One region of the Janthinobacterium glycogeni genome, then DNA from elsewhere that is predicted to be linked to it. Evidence: predicted binding sites of a transcription regulator. Region 1 holds the regulator's gene; each other region holds the start of a gene.
The links. Region 1 encodes FNR, which switches genes on or off when oxygen is low (the NO sensors DNR and NnrR bind a similar motif). Its sites were predicted from a motif close to TTGATNNNNATCAA; they were not measured.
Positions count from the first base shown of each region.

Region 2: paaA (1,2-phenylacetyl-CoA epoxidase subunit PaaA) is a predicted target of FNR. The motif match lies at 1,529-1,542, and genes of this name have one in related genera.
Region 3: ACQ4W4_RS10435 (serine protein kinase) is a predicted target of FNR. The motif match lies at 1,380-1,393, and genes of this name have one in related genera.

Region 1 is NZ_JBNYXP010000006.1:375,993-380,202, forward strand. Features, by position in the region: gene ACQ4W4_RS16820 (response regulator) at 1-1,681, opposite strand, end outside; gene fnr (fumarate/nitrate reduction transcriptional regulator Fnr) at 1,921-2,679, shown strand; gene ACQ4W4_RS16830 (FixH family protein) at 2,817-3,341, opposite strand; gene ccoG (cytochrome c oxidase accessory protein CcoG) at 3,441-4,210, opposite strand, start outside.
Region 2 is NZ_JBNYXP010000002.1:242,873-247,082, forward strand. Features, by position in the region: gene paaC (1,2-phenylacetyl-CoA epoxidase subunit PaaC) at 1-129, opposite strand, end outside; gene paaB (1,2-phenylacetyl-CoA epoxidase subunit PaaB) at 142-426, opposite strand; gene paaA (1,2-phenylacetyl-CoA epoxidase subunit PaaA) at 455-1,444, opposite strand; gene paaX (phenylacetic acid degradation operon negative regulatory protein PaaX) at 1,712-2,641, shown strand; gene ACQ4W4_RS06645 (hypothetical protein) at 2,760-3,014, opposite strand; gene ACQ4W4_RS06650 (M14 family metallopeptidase) at 3,156-4,210, shown strand, end outside.
Region 3 is NZ_JBNYXP010000003.1:423,884-428,093, forward strand. Features, by position in the region: gene ACQ4W4_RS10430 (chymotrypsin family serine protease) at 144-1,322, opposite strand; gene ACQ4W4_RS10435 (serine protein kinase) at 1,580-3,547, shown strand; gene ACQ4W4_RS10440 (DUF444 family protein) at 3,550-4,210, shown strand, end outside.

The DNA.
Region 1 (4,210 bases):
CCTGTGAAAACGCGGCAAACAACTGCTGTTGCTGCAACTCCGTCATGCCGATGCCCGTGTCGCGCACTTCGAAGCGCAGCCAGGCGCGGCGGTTGTCTTTCTCGGCCAGGCTGACGGCCACCACCACTTCGCCGCTCTCGGTGAACTTGATGGCGTTGCCGGCCAGGTTGACGAGAATTTGCTGCAGCCGCTGGGCGTCGCCCACGAGGCGGCGCGGCACGTCGGGCTCGACGGCGATGGCCAGTTCCAGTTCCTTTTCGCCCGCATTCATGGTCATCGTCGTGGCCAGCGTGTTCATGACCTCGTCGAGGTCGAATTCGACGGGCGACAATTCCATGCGGCGTGCCTCGATCTTCGAATAATCGAGCACGTCGTTGAGGATGCCCAGCAGCGACTGGCCCGCCACGCGCACCATGGTCAGATATTTGCGCTGTTCCGTGTCGAGCTTGGTATTGCCCAGCAAATACACCATGCCCAGCACGGCATTGAGGGGCGTGCGGATTTCATGGCTCATGTTGGCCACGAAATCGCTCTTCGCGCGGTTGGCCGCCTCGGCCCGGTCGCGCTCCTGCTCCAGCTCCGCCGCGCGCGCTTCGAGTTCCTGCTGCAGGCGGTCGCGTTCGCCCATCAGGCCGTTGAACGCTTCCGTCAGTTCGCCGATTTCGTCGCGCTGCAGCACCGGTACGGGCGTGAAGCGGCTGCCGCTGGTGCGCAGCGCCTGCAGGGTGTCGCGCAGGCGCACCAGCGGCGAGAGCAGGCGCACGGTGACCCAGCCCAGCACGGCTGCGGCCAGCAGCGAGGCGAGTATGCTCCACAGCACCAGACGGTACAGCACGCCGTCGAACGGTTCGAAGGCGTCGTCGAGGGGCAGCGAGGCGGCCAGCAGCCAGTTCACCGATTTCAGGCGCTTGAAGCTGTTGACGGCCGTGATGCCGCGGCTGTTGGTGCTGACCATGCTGCCTTCGCCATCCATCTTCAGCAGCTGCGTGGTCGTCAGGTTGGCGTTCGGCTGGCGCGGCTGCAGCAAGCGGCTGGTATCGGGATGCAGCACGTAGCGCGGCACGGCGCCGCGCGTGAGGATGAAATAATAGCCGCTCTTGCCGATCTTTTCCGAGCGCAGGCGTCCCAGCAGGTTGTCCTTGTACAGGCGCAGCACGCCGATCACCACGCCGGCCACCTGGCCATCGGCGGCCAGCACGGGCGCGGCCATCTGCACGATGGGCATGCCGCTCGATTTGCCCAGCATCGGCTCGGTGATCATGGGCTGGCGCGTGCGCAGCACGGTCTGGAAATACTCGCGCTCGGCGACGTTGATGCCGGCGCGCCCCGCCACTTCCGGCATGTCGGCCACGACGGCGCCGTGCGCGTCGAGCACCAGCACGTCGTCGAACAGCACCAGCATCGAGCGGCGCGAATAGTAGTCGCGCAATTGGGCGGGCTGGGCGATCAGTTCCGGCGGCTGCTGCCGGGCCGTCAGGGTGACGATCTGCAGCAGCATGGCCAGCTTGTCGTCGAGTTCGGCGGCGGTGCGGGTGATCAGCGACGACTGCTGACTCAGCAGTACCCGGGTGAAGTCGGCGCGCATGTGCTGCACCTGGATCATGGTGACCAGCGCGATCATGGCGATCGAGGTCAGGCTGGTGGCCAGCGCGACTTTTGCTTTGATGCCGAGAGGCTTCATGATTTCCTTTTCAGTACCGGGCGGCACAGGCGGCAGATAATGCTGTCAGGAATTTTCCTATCAATACCCCAGCTTAGCAAGCGCCGCCACGCAAATTGCCCTCTCCGCATGGGCTTTTGACGATGTTGCCATATAATTAAAGGCTGGACGTGGTTTATTCGCCGAAATTGCGGTGAAATTGGCACACGGCAACCCTGTATGCAGTAAACTTCTTATTGCATTTTCTAAAAGGTACCGACATGACTGAAGCGCTCCTTACTCCGACCTTGCCCACAGTGACCGTGGAAGCGTTGCGTGCGCGATGCTCGACCTGCAGCATGCATCAATTGTGCCTGCCGATGGGCCTCGATGTGGGCGACATGGACAGGCTCGACCAGATCATCGGCCGCCGGCGCAAGATCGTGCGCGGCGCTTCGCTGTTCCGCATCGGCGACTCGTTCCAGAATCTGTATGCGATCCGCCTGGGGCACTTCAAGACCTACCAGATCAATCCTGGCGGCGAAGAGCAGGTGACGGGTTTCCAGATGGCCGGCGAACTGCTGGGCATGGACGCCATCAGCGCCGACCGCCACCACTGTAATGCGGTGGCGCTGGAAGACAGCGAAGTGTGTGAAATCCCGTTTTCCAGCCTGGAACAATTGCTGGGCAATATGCCGACCCTGCTGCGCCATTTCCATCGCATGATGAGCCAGGAAATCACACGCGAGCAAAGTGTCATGCTGTTGCTGGGCAACATGCAGGCGACGCAGCGTTTTGCCGCCTTTATCGTCAACCTGGCGTCGCGCTATGAAGCGCGCGGCTATTCGGCCAGCAAATTTCAACTGCGCATGTCGCGCGAGGAAATCGGCAACTACCTGGGCCTGACCATCGAAAGCGTCAGCCGTTTATTGTCGAAATTCAAGAAGGAAGGCTGGCTGCGCGTCTCCAACCGCGAGATCGAGATCCTGCAGCCGGCCAAGTTGAAGGCTATTACGGCCGGCACGGACGTCTGCAAATAACAGCACCGTCAAAACCTACTGCGCGTCGCGCTTTGCGGCCTGCGATGCTCGCTGGCTCGGCGCCCCCGTGCATAGCACAGCTGTGCTTCTCAGCCACAAATCACTGCCGCTCGCTACGGTTTTCCCGGCACTGTACGTTATAGTTCCTCATCGGCATGCAGCGCGATGCTGCGTTGCAGCGGCCAGGTCCAGATGCCCGACAGGCGCCACTCGCGTTTGTCGTTTTCCACCAGCACCTGCCAGCGGCTGCGCTCGAGCATCGGCAGCGCCACGGAAAAATTGCCGGCCGCATCGGGCTGCACCAGCAGCTTGATATCCTTTTCCGGCAGGGTCGCATGCGCCAGGTGCAGCAGCAAAGGCTTCTGGTACGCCTTGCCGAAGCTGTGCACGGAACCGCTGAGGCGCGCTGCAGCGACGTCATATGACAGGGTCGTATCCATGGCCAGGTCGCTGGCGATCGTGTCGCGCTTCAAATCCTGGTTGATCGCCTTGCCCTGCTTGTAATAGTCGCCCACCACCAGCGCGTCGGGCTGCGTAAACGCGATATAGCCCATGAAGCTGCCGACGACCACGGACAGGCCGGGACCGATCATCAGCAGCCATGGCCAGCGATGCTTGTACCACGGTGCAACGGGAGGTTGCAGTTTCAGACTGTCGGACATGGTATTTCTCCTGTGTAAACGGCCAGTCCCCATGCGGGGACTGACCTTCCTGCAACTTCGTGGCGGCGAGGGCAGCCGGTCCCCGTCCGCCTTTCCTTGTTAACGTGGCACGATGAAGACCGCGCTTTCACGCACATGCAGCGACGGGTCGTCCAGCGAGTGCAATTCGATCGCAATCTTGTTCGAGCCCTTTTCGCCGACGCCGTGCGGCACGCGCAGGCGGATCGGCCAGCCCAGCGTTTCCGTCGGCTGCAAGGTCACTTCTTCGCGCGTCAGCAAGGTCAGGCCCGGCAAGCCGGAAGCGCTGATTTTGAAATGCTGGCTTTGCTCGGAGGTGTTCATGATCTGCAGACGATAGACGTTTTCGATCATGCCGTCTTCCACTTCGCGTCCCATCGAACCGCGGTCGCGGATCACGTCCATTTTCAGCGGCGTGCGCAGCGCCAGCGAAGTACACACGGCGATGATGATCAGGGCCAGGATGGACGTGTAGATCAGCACGCGCGGGCGCATGGCGCGCTGGCGGATCTGCTTCGAATTGAAGTTGTTTTCCATCGCATGGTCGGTGCTGTAGCGTATCAGCCCCCGTGGCCGCTCGACCTTGTCCATCACGCTGTTGCAGGCATCGACGCAGGCGGCGCAGCCGATGCATTCATACTGCAGGCCGTTGCGGATATCGATACCGGTCGGACACACCTGTACGCACAAGGTGCAATCGATGCAGTCGCCCAGCTTGTCGTTGTTGCCGGCCTTCTTGCTCATGGCGCCGCGTGGTTCGCCGCGCTTGGCATCGTAGGTGATGATCAGGGTGTCCTGGTCGAACATGGCGCTCTGGAAGCGCGCGTAGGGGCACATGTATTTGCACACCT
Region 2 (4,210 bases), on a different contig from region 1:
CAGCGCCATGTCTTCTTCCAGCGCCGGCCCCTTGCCGCACAGCTGCGACAGCTGCTGGCTGAGGATCAGGGCATTGTCGCCCAGACGCAGCAGGTAATCGAACTTTTGTTGCGTGACCTTGTCATCCATTGCAGGCTCCCATCACAGGTTCTTGACTTCTTCCGGCATCGGGAAGAAGGTGGGATGGCGGTACACCTTGCTGTTCGACGGTTCGAACAGGGCGCCCTTGTCGCCCGGGCTGCTGGCGACGATATCGGCCGCGCGCACCACCCAGATGCTCACGCCTTCATTGCGCCGCGTGTAGACGTCGCGCGCATGGTTGACCGCCATGGTGGCGTCGGAAGCGTGCAGGCTGCCCACATGCTTGTGCGCCAGGCCGTGCTGGCTGCGGATGAAAACTTCCCACAAAGGCCATTCTTTGCTCATGTTGCTCTCCCCTATCTGTCTTATGTAATTACGCTGCCGCTTTGTTAGCGGCTTGCTTGTCTGCATACGCGACCAAGGCATCGCGGAACCATTCGCCGTCTGCATACGCTTTCACGCGCGTTTGCAGGCGTTCGCGGTTGCACGGGCCATTGCCCTTCAGGACATTGTTGAATTCGGCCCAGTCGATCTCGCCGAATTCATAATGGCCCGTTTCCGCATTGAACTTCAGGTCGGGATCGGGCACGGTCAAGCCCAGGTATTCGATTTGCGGCACGGTCTGGTCGACCATGCGCTGGCGCAATTCATCGTTCGAGAACAGCTTGATGCGCCATTGCGCCGACTGGGCGCTGTTGACGGAGGCGGCGTCGGACGGGCCGAACATCATCAAGGATGGCCACCACCAGCGGTTCAAGGCATCCTGCGCCATGGCCTTTTGCGCCGGCGTGCCCTTGCACAGCGACATCATGATGTCGTAGCCCTGGCGCGCATGGAACGATTCTTCCTTGCAGACACGGATCATGGCGCGCGCATACGGACCATAGGAACAGCGGCACAGGGGAATCTGGTTGATGATGGCGGAACCGTCGACCAGCCAGCCGATGGCGCCCATGTCGGCCCACGACAGGGTCGGATAGTTAAAGATGCTGGAATATTTGGCTTTTCCCGAGTGCAAGGCAGCGAGCAAATCGTCGCGTGAGACGCCCAGGGTTTCCGCAGCACTGTACAGGTACAGGCCGTGGCCCGCTTCGTCCTGGATCTTCGCCAGCAGGATCGATTTGCGTTTCAGGGTCGGTGCGCGCGTGACCCAGTTACCTTCAGGTAATTGGCCGACGATTTCCGAGTGCGCGTGCTGCGAAATCTGGCGGATCAGGGTCTTGCGGTAGGCGTCCGGCATCCAGTCCTTGGCCTCGATCTTGATGCCTTCGTCGATGCGCGCCTGGAAAGCGCGTTCTTCTTGACCCATGTCGTCGATCGAGCGGACGTTCTTGAGGCCGGTTTCAACCATTTGTGCGTACATGATGTGTCTCCCATGTCTTTGATTTTGCGCAGCAACGCGGTGCGATGAACAGATAATACGATACAAAAAACGATTTGCATACACTTGATGTGAATCATTTTAAAAAATCGTATCTTGTGCAGCTTTTTTGTGCGTATGATATTGCTGATGAGAAAACATTGCGAAGTGCCACCAGCGCTTCCGGCAAATTATTGCCGCGCTAACCGCGCAGCCAAGTAAACTGCTGTTTTTATTGAACCGACCGCAACACGGCCAGACCGGAACCACATGAAGAACACCCGCTGCACGGCATGGATAGCCGATTTCCTGGAAAGCGACCCACCGCGCTCGAAGTCCCTGGTGATGACCATCTTTGGCGACGCCATCGTGCCGCGGGGCGGCGCCATCTGGCTGGGCAGCCTGATCGAGCTGCTGGCGCCATTCGGCGTCAATGACCGGCTATTGCGCACCAGCGTGTTCCGCCTGGCGCAGGAGGGCTGGCTCAGCTCGCAGCGCGACGGCCGCCGCAGCGCCTATGCGATACGCCCGGAGGCGCTGGCCCGCTTCGAGCGCGCCTATCGCCGCATCTATGCGCCGCTGGTCGTGCACTGGGATGGCAGCTGGACCCTGGTGATCGGGCCGGCCGGCAGCATCGGCGCCGCCGAGCGGGGGGCGCTGCGCAAGGAATTATTGTGGGCCGGCTATGGCTTGATCTCTCCCGGCATCTTTGGCCACCCGGCCAGCAATGCGGAGGCGCTGGAAGATATCCTCGTGCGCAACGAGGTGCAGGGCAAGCTGTATGTCTGCCACACCACGGAATTGCCAGGTGTCAGTACGCGTCCTCTGCGCGACATGGTGGGCGATTGCTGGGACTTGTCGGAAGTGATGGCCGGCTACGAAAAATTCATCGCCAGCTTCCAGCCGCTGCTGACCCTGCTACAGGAAGCACCCGTGTTCGATGCCGAGCAGGCGTTCGTCATCCGCTCGCTGCTGACGCACGCCTACCGCCGCGTGCAATTGCACGACCCGCAACTGCCCGTCGAACTGCTGCCCGAACCGTGGCCCGGCACGCAAGCCTATGCGCTGGCGCGCGACCTGTACCGCATCACGTACGCGGCGGCCGAGGAACATATCCTGGCGACCCTGCGGCGCGAGGATGAACAGGCACCGGACGTGGAGCCCTGGTTTTTTGAACGCTTCGGCGGCCTGAACACCTGACAAAACGTCCATGGCGGCGTTGCAGGGCCTGGGCGTACGTTCGTACTGCCTGCGGCCCCGCGCCTTGCCTTGGCCCTGGCCATTTTTCAGGCGTTCAGGAATAAGTCAGCGCCTGCGCTCACTGTTTGGCTACCACTTGTTTCGCCCCTGCCAATAAATCCTGTCCCAGCTTTTCCAGCGCATTGGCCTGCACCAGCATGGTGTCGAGGATGGCAACGTTGAAGGTGAATTCGGCCGGCGTCGTATAGCCGGGAAAGCGTATGATGCGCAGCAATTCCTGCAAGGTCGTGCCCTTGCCCAGGTGCGCCAGGGCATCGCTGAGCGCGCTGATTTTCTTTTCCAGTTCGCGGATGTGTTTGCCGTTGTCTTCCATGATGCTCTCCCTGTGTCGGAGCTTCCACGTTAGCAAAGCACGTCCGCCATCGCTTGCGCCAGCACAAAGGCCGCCGCAAAACAGGTATCATCGCGCCATTGCACACGATGCAAAACCCATACGTTTTTATCAGGAACACTCATGACCATTAAAATCAGCCAGCAATTCGACGCCGGCGCGATCGAGGTGCTGCGCGCCGACGATGCCCAATCCATCGAGCTGAACATCCGCAAGGATTCCCACGCCGACATCACGCAGTGGTTTTACTTCCGCCTGCAAGGTGCGCAAGGCGAGGCGTGCACGATCCGCTTCATGAATGCCGGCAAGTCGGCCTACCCGGACGGCTGGAAAGATTACCAGGCCGTGGCCAGCTACGACCGCGAAACCTGGTTCCGCGTGCCCACCAGCTTTGACGGCACGGTGATGACCATCGAACACACGCCGGAAGAAGAAAGCGTGTACTACGCCTACTTCGAACCGTATCCATGGGACCGCCACCTGGCCCTGATCGACAGTGCGCAAGCGTCGCCGCTGGTGCGCCTGGTCGACCTGGGCAGCACCGTGGAAGGCCGCGACATGAATCTGCTGGTGGTCGGCGACGCCGATGCCGAGAAAAAAGTCTGGGTCATCGCGCGCCAGCATCCGGGCGAGACGATGGCCGAATGGTTTGTCGAAGGCATGCTTGAAGCCTTGCTGGACCAGGCCAATCCATTTGCCCGCCAGTGCCTGCAGGACGCCGTCTTCTACGTGGTGCCGAACATGAACCCGGACGGTTCCGTGCACGGCAACCTGCGCACCAACGCGGCCGGCGCCAACCTGAACCGCGAATGGATGACGCCGACCATGGAGCGCAGCCCGGAAGTGTTCCTGGTAAAACAGAAAATGCATGAAATCGGCTGCGACCTGTTCCTCGACGTGCATGGCGACGAAGGCTTGCCGTACGTGTTCGTGGCCGGCAGCGACGCGCTGGAAAATTTCACGCCGGCACAAAAAGCCGAGCAAGACCGCTTCATCGCCGACTTCAAGGTGGCCAGCCCCGACTTCCAGGATGAGCACGGCTATGAAGACGGCCCGTTCACGCCGGAAGTGCTGACCATGGGTTCGCCCCACATCACGCACGCCTTCGGCTGCCTGTCGCTGACCCTGGAACTGCCGTTCAAGGACAACGCCAACGATCCCGACCCGCAAACGGGCTG
Region 3 (4,210 bases), on a different contig from region 1:
CCTCCTGAGGCATTCCATGATACACGCGGCCATCCGGCGCTGCGGCGCCGTTCGCCGGGCACAACCATGCATGGCTGCGGCCTCTCATACAATCATCATCGTGCAAAAAGCAGCGTTATGCAAGGCGGCGCCTGGCAGCGTGCTCAAGTGTACAAATTGATGTCGAGCGCCACCACGACCCGCCGCATCTGGTTGGCAAACGTGATGTTATTGCCGCCGGCAAACAGAAGGCCGACGGGATTGCGCTGCTGGTTCCAGGTCCAGATGGACGAGCCGGAATCGCCGCCCGCGCTGAATGCCCCGCTCACGCCCGTGATGGCGATCTGGTCCTGGAACAGCGCGATCCTGCCGCCGCCGTAATTGACGTTGATGGTGGCGCCCAGGCCCGTGATGCGGCCCTGCGTCAATTGCGTCGTGCGGCCGGACTTGCCGACCATCATGCCCAGCGCGGGTGCCACCAGCGCATTGCTGATACGGAAGTAGGCGGGCACGCCGCCGTTCAGGTAGACCAGTTCGGGACGCACCCGGTCTGGCCAGGCCCAGCCGGTGGCGCAATCGACAAAATTGACGCCGCCGCTGAAATTGATGGGCACGAAGCGTTCGAGCACGGCCACCTGGTCTTGCGGACAACGTCCCCCGTCGATGGGACCAGGCTGCACGATGCAGTCGTTGAACACGCCGCCGTTGGAATTGGCCAGCACGTGATTATTGCTAAGGATCATCAGGCGGCTGTTACGCGGCGCGCTGCGGCCCACGGCCAGGCAGCCGATGGTGCCGGCCGTGATGCGGAAATGCCCGACCGACACCCCGCCCGGCGCCGGCCGCAAGCGGAAACGGTGGGGCTGCGCGTCGATCACGCCAGTGACGACGATGTTGACGGGCACTTTGTCGCTGGCCACGGCGCGCACGCCCATGGCCCCAACGATGGCGGCCTTGGCGCGGTCGACGGAAGTGGGTTCGGCCACGTACAGGGTCAGGGCGGGCATGCCCGGCTCGCCGGACGAACTGTCGCTGGCGCCCTCGCCCAGTCCGATGGACACGCCCTGGATATTGCCGCCGTCGCTGAAGGCGTCGGCCGCCCGCGCGCCGCCCGCCTGGGAAATACCCTGGCGCATGCCGTCTTCGATGCTGCGCTTGATTTCCAGCAGTTCCATGCTGACGCCGCTCAGGGCGTCGGGCACCTCCGAGACGGACGCGCTCTCGATCGTATTGTCGTCTTCGCCGGGCACGGAAAATTGGCCGACGGCCTCTTCATCGTCCGCACTTTGTCCCCTGCCGCTGCCGCCAGGCGGAGCGCTGAAACCATTCTCGTTACCTATCATTATGTTCTCCTCGTGGGTCGTCGCAAGATCAGTGTGGACGTGCCGTGCGGGCCGGTATTGATCTGGATTGAACGGCGCTGAGGCAGGGCTGCCCTGTCTTAAATGGGCGCAGCGAGGATAAAAATAGTTCCCTCGTCAAGGTTGAGCGAGATCAGTCGTGCGGGCAGAGGCAGGGCCGTATACTTGACTGGCAGGCTGGAACTGGGCCTGCACACGGCAGCAACGGTATGGATGGGGAAATAATGAAGAGTCCTGGTATGCCACGCCAATCCGATGACGACGCGCCTGCGGGCGAGCAAGGCCAGCATGCGGGTTTTGTGCAGGGCATGGCGGCCTGGGCGGAAAAACACCGCATCAGTCCCTGGCGTGGCAGTTTTGCCGACTTCATCGAGCAAATCCTGCCCGGCCGCGCGGGCCTGCTGACGCGCAGCGCGCACCAGTATCTGTGGGACATGATGCGCTGGAACGGCCAGACCGACGACAGCGGGCGCTTCCGCTGCCGCCTGTTCGACGACGAGCTGTTCGGCATCGACGAGGCGATCGACCGGGTCGCCGCCTACTTCAAGGCGGCCGCCGCCGGCTCCGAGGTGGGCCGGCGCATGCTGTTGCTGCTGGGCCCGCCATCGGGCGGCAAGTCGACCATGGTGATCCTGCTCAAGCGGGGGCTGGAAGAATACAGCCACAGCAGCGAAGGCGCGCTATATGGCATCGCCGGCTGTCCCGTGCACGAATCGCCGCTGCATCTGGTGCCGCACAGCATGCGCGCCGACTTTCGCGCCAGCTATGATGCCGAGCTGCACGGCGAACCGTGTCCCCATTGCCGCGCCCGCCTGGAAGAACAGTATGGGGGCGACTTCCTGCGCATGCCTGTCGAGCGCATCCACCTGTCCGAGGCGGGCCGCTGCGGCATCGGCACGTATGCGCCGCACGATCCCACCACGGCCGACCTGGCCGACCTGGTCGGTTCCGTCGACCTGTCGAAAGTGGTGCAGTACGGCGACGAAGGCGATCCGCGCGCCTGGTCGTGGTCCGGCGCCGTGTATGCGGCCAGCCGCGGCATGCTCGAAATGATCGAAATCCTCAAGGTCAAGCGGGAATTTCTCTACCTGCTGCTGACATTGACGCAGGAAAAGAATGTCAAGGTGTCGCGCTTCCCCCTGATTTACCTCGATGAAACCATCGTCGCGCACACGAATCTGGCGGAATTTCGCAAGTTCATGCAAGAAAGCGAAAACGAGGCCCTGCTCGACCGCATGGTCATCGTGCAAGTGCCGTATACGCTCAATTACCGCGAAGAAGCACGCATTTACCGCAAGTTGATCCAGGCGGCAGCACCCGCCTTCCGCGACGTGCACCTCGATCCGCATGTGCTGCATGCGGCGGCCGTGTTTGCCATCCTGAGCCGCTTGCCCGAGGGCGACGACAAGGAAGCCGAGCTGGTCAAGAAACTGCGCGTATACGCCGACGAAGACGTCGACGACTTGCAGCATGCCGATATCCGCCGCCTGCGCGAGCGCGACAAGGCGCCCGACGAAGGCCTGGCGGGCGTGTCGCCCCGTTTCGTCATCAATGCCCTGTCGCACGCCATCATTTCCGCCCAGCGCAACAGCCTGTCCACCATGGACGTGCTGCTGGCCCTGAAAGACGGCATCGAAAGCGATGCGCGCATCGAACCGCGGCGCAAGCGCAAGTGGGTCGATTACCTGGTGCTCACGCGCAAGGATTTCTATAACCGCTGGGTCAAGGCCGACGTGCACAAGGCCTTGTTCGTGTCATTCGAGCAGGAAGCGCACGACTTGCTGAACAAATATCTCGATGAAGTCGAAGCCATGCTCGACAACCGCCAGATCCGCGACCCCATCACCAGCGAAGAACGCCGTCCCGACGAACGTTTCCTGCGCGCCGTGGAAGAAAAAATCCACATCAGCGACTCGGGCAAGCAGTCGTTCCGCCAAGAAGTGGTGCGCAAGGCCATGAGCGCCTTCAAGCGGGGCGAGGCGTTCGGCCTGGGCAGCCATGCGCAACTGCACGACGCCATCCAGCAATATCTGTTCGAGCAGCGGCGCGACGTGCTGCGTCTGGTGGGTTCAGCCAAGCGCCCCGATGACGACGTGCGGGCCAGGATTTCCGCCGTCGAACAGCGCCTGGTCGACGAATACGGCTACGACGCCCACAGCGCGCGCGAAGCGCTCAACTACGTGACTACCTTGCTGGCGCAGGAATAGCCATGTCCGCCACCATCTCGCCAGGCAAGGGCAAGCAGGATGGTCCTGCGGGAGCAACCGCGCCCGACCTGGCCCAGCCGTGGTACGGGCTGTTCTCGCGCGGCGCGCGCGACTGGCTGCGCCACAACCAGAAAGTGCGCGACGCCGTGCAGGCGCACTTGCCCGAGCTGATCGCCACGCCTGACCTGATCGGCGGGCCGCAGCAGCGCACGGTGCAAGTACCCATGCGCCTGCTCGAACATGCGCGTTTCCGTCTGGCGCCGGCGCGCAACAGCATGGGCGCGGGCCAGGGCGACGGCCAGCCCGGCGATATCCTGCGCGCGGCCGACCCTGCCGCCACGGGCGGGGCGGGAACGCAAGGCGAAGGCGGCGATGGCGAGGGCGCCGTGCGCCTGCTGCTGGAGTTTCCCATCGACGATATTCTCGACTGGCTGTGGGACGCCTTCGAGCTGCCGCACCTGAAGCCACGCCACGTGGGGCCGATCGACGAGGTACAGCTCGTGCGTAGCGGACTGGACCGTCATGGCGCCCGGTCGCGCCTTGACCGCCGGCGCACCGTCAAGGAAGCGATCAAGCGGCGCGCGCTGCAAACGCAGCCCGTGCCCTTCACCAATGAGGACTTGCGATACCGCCAAGTGCTGCCTCAGCCCCGGCCCAGCACGA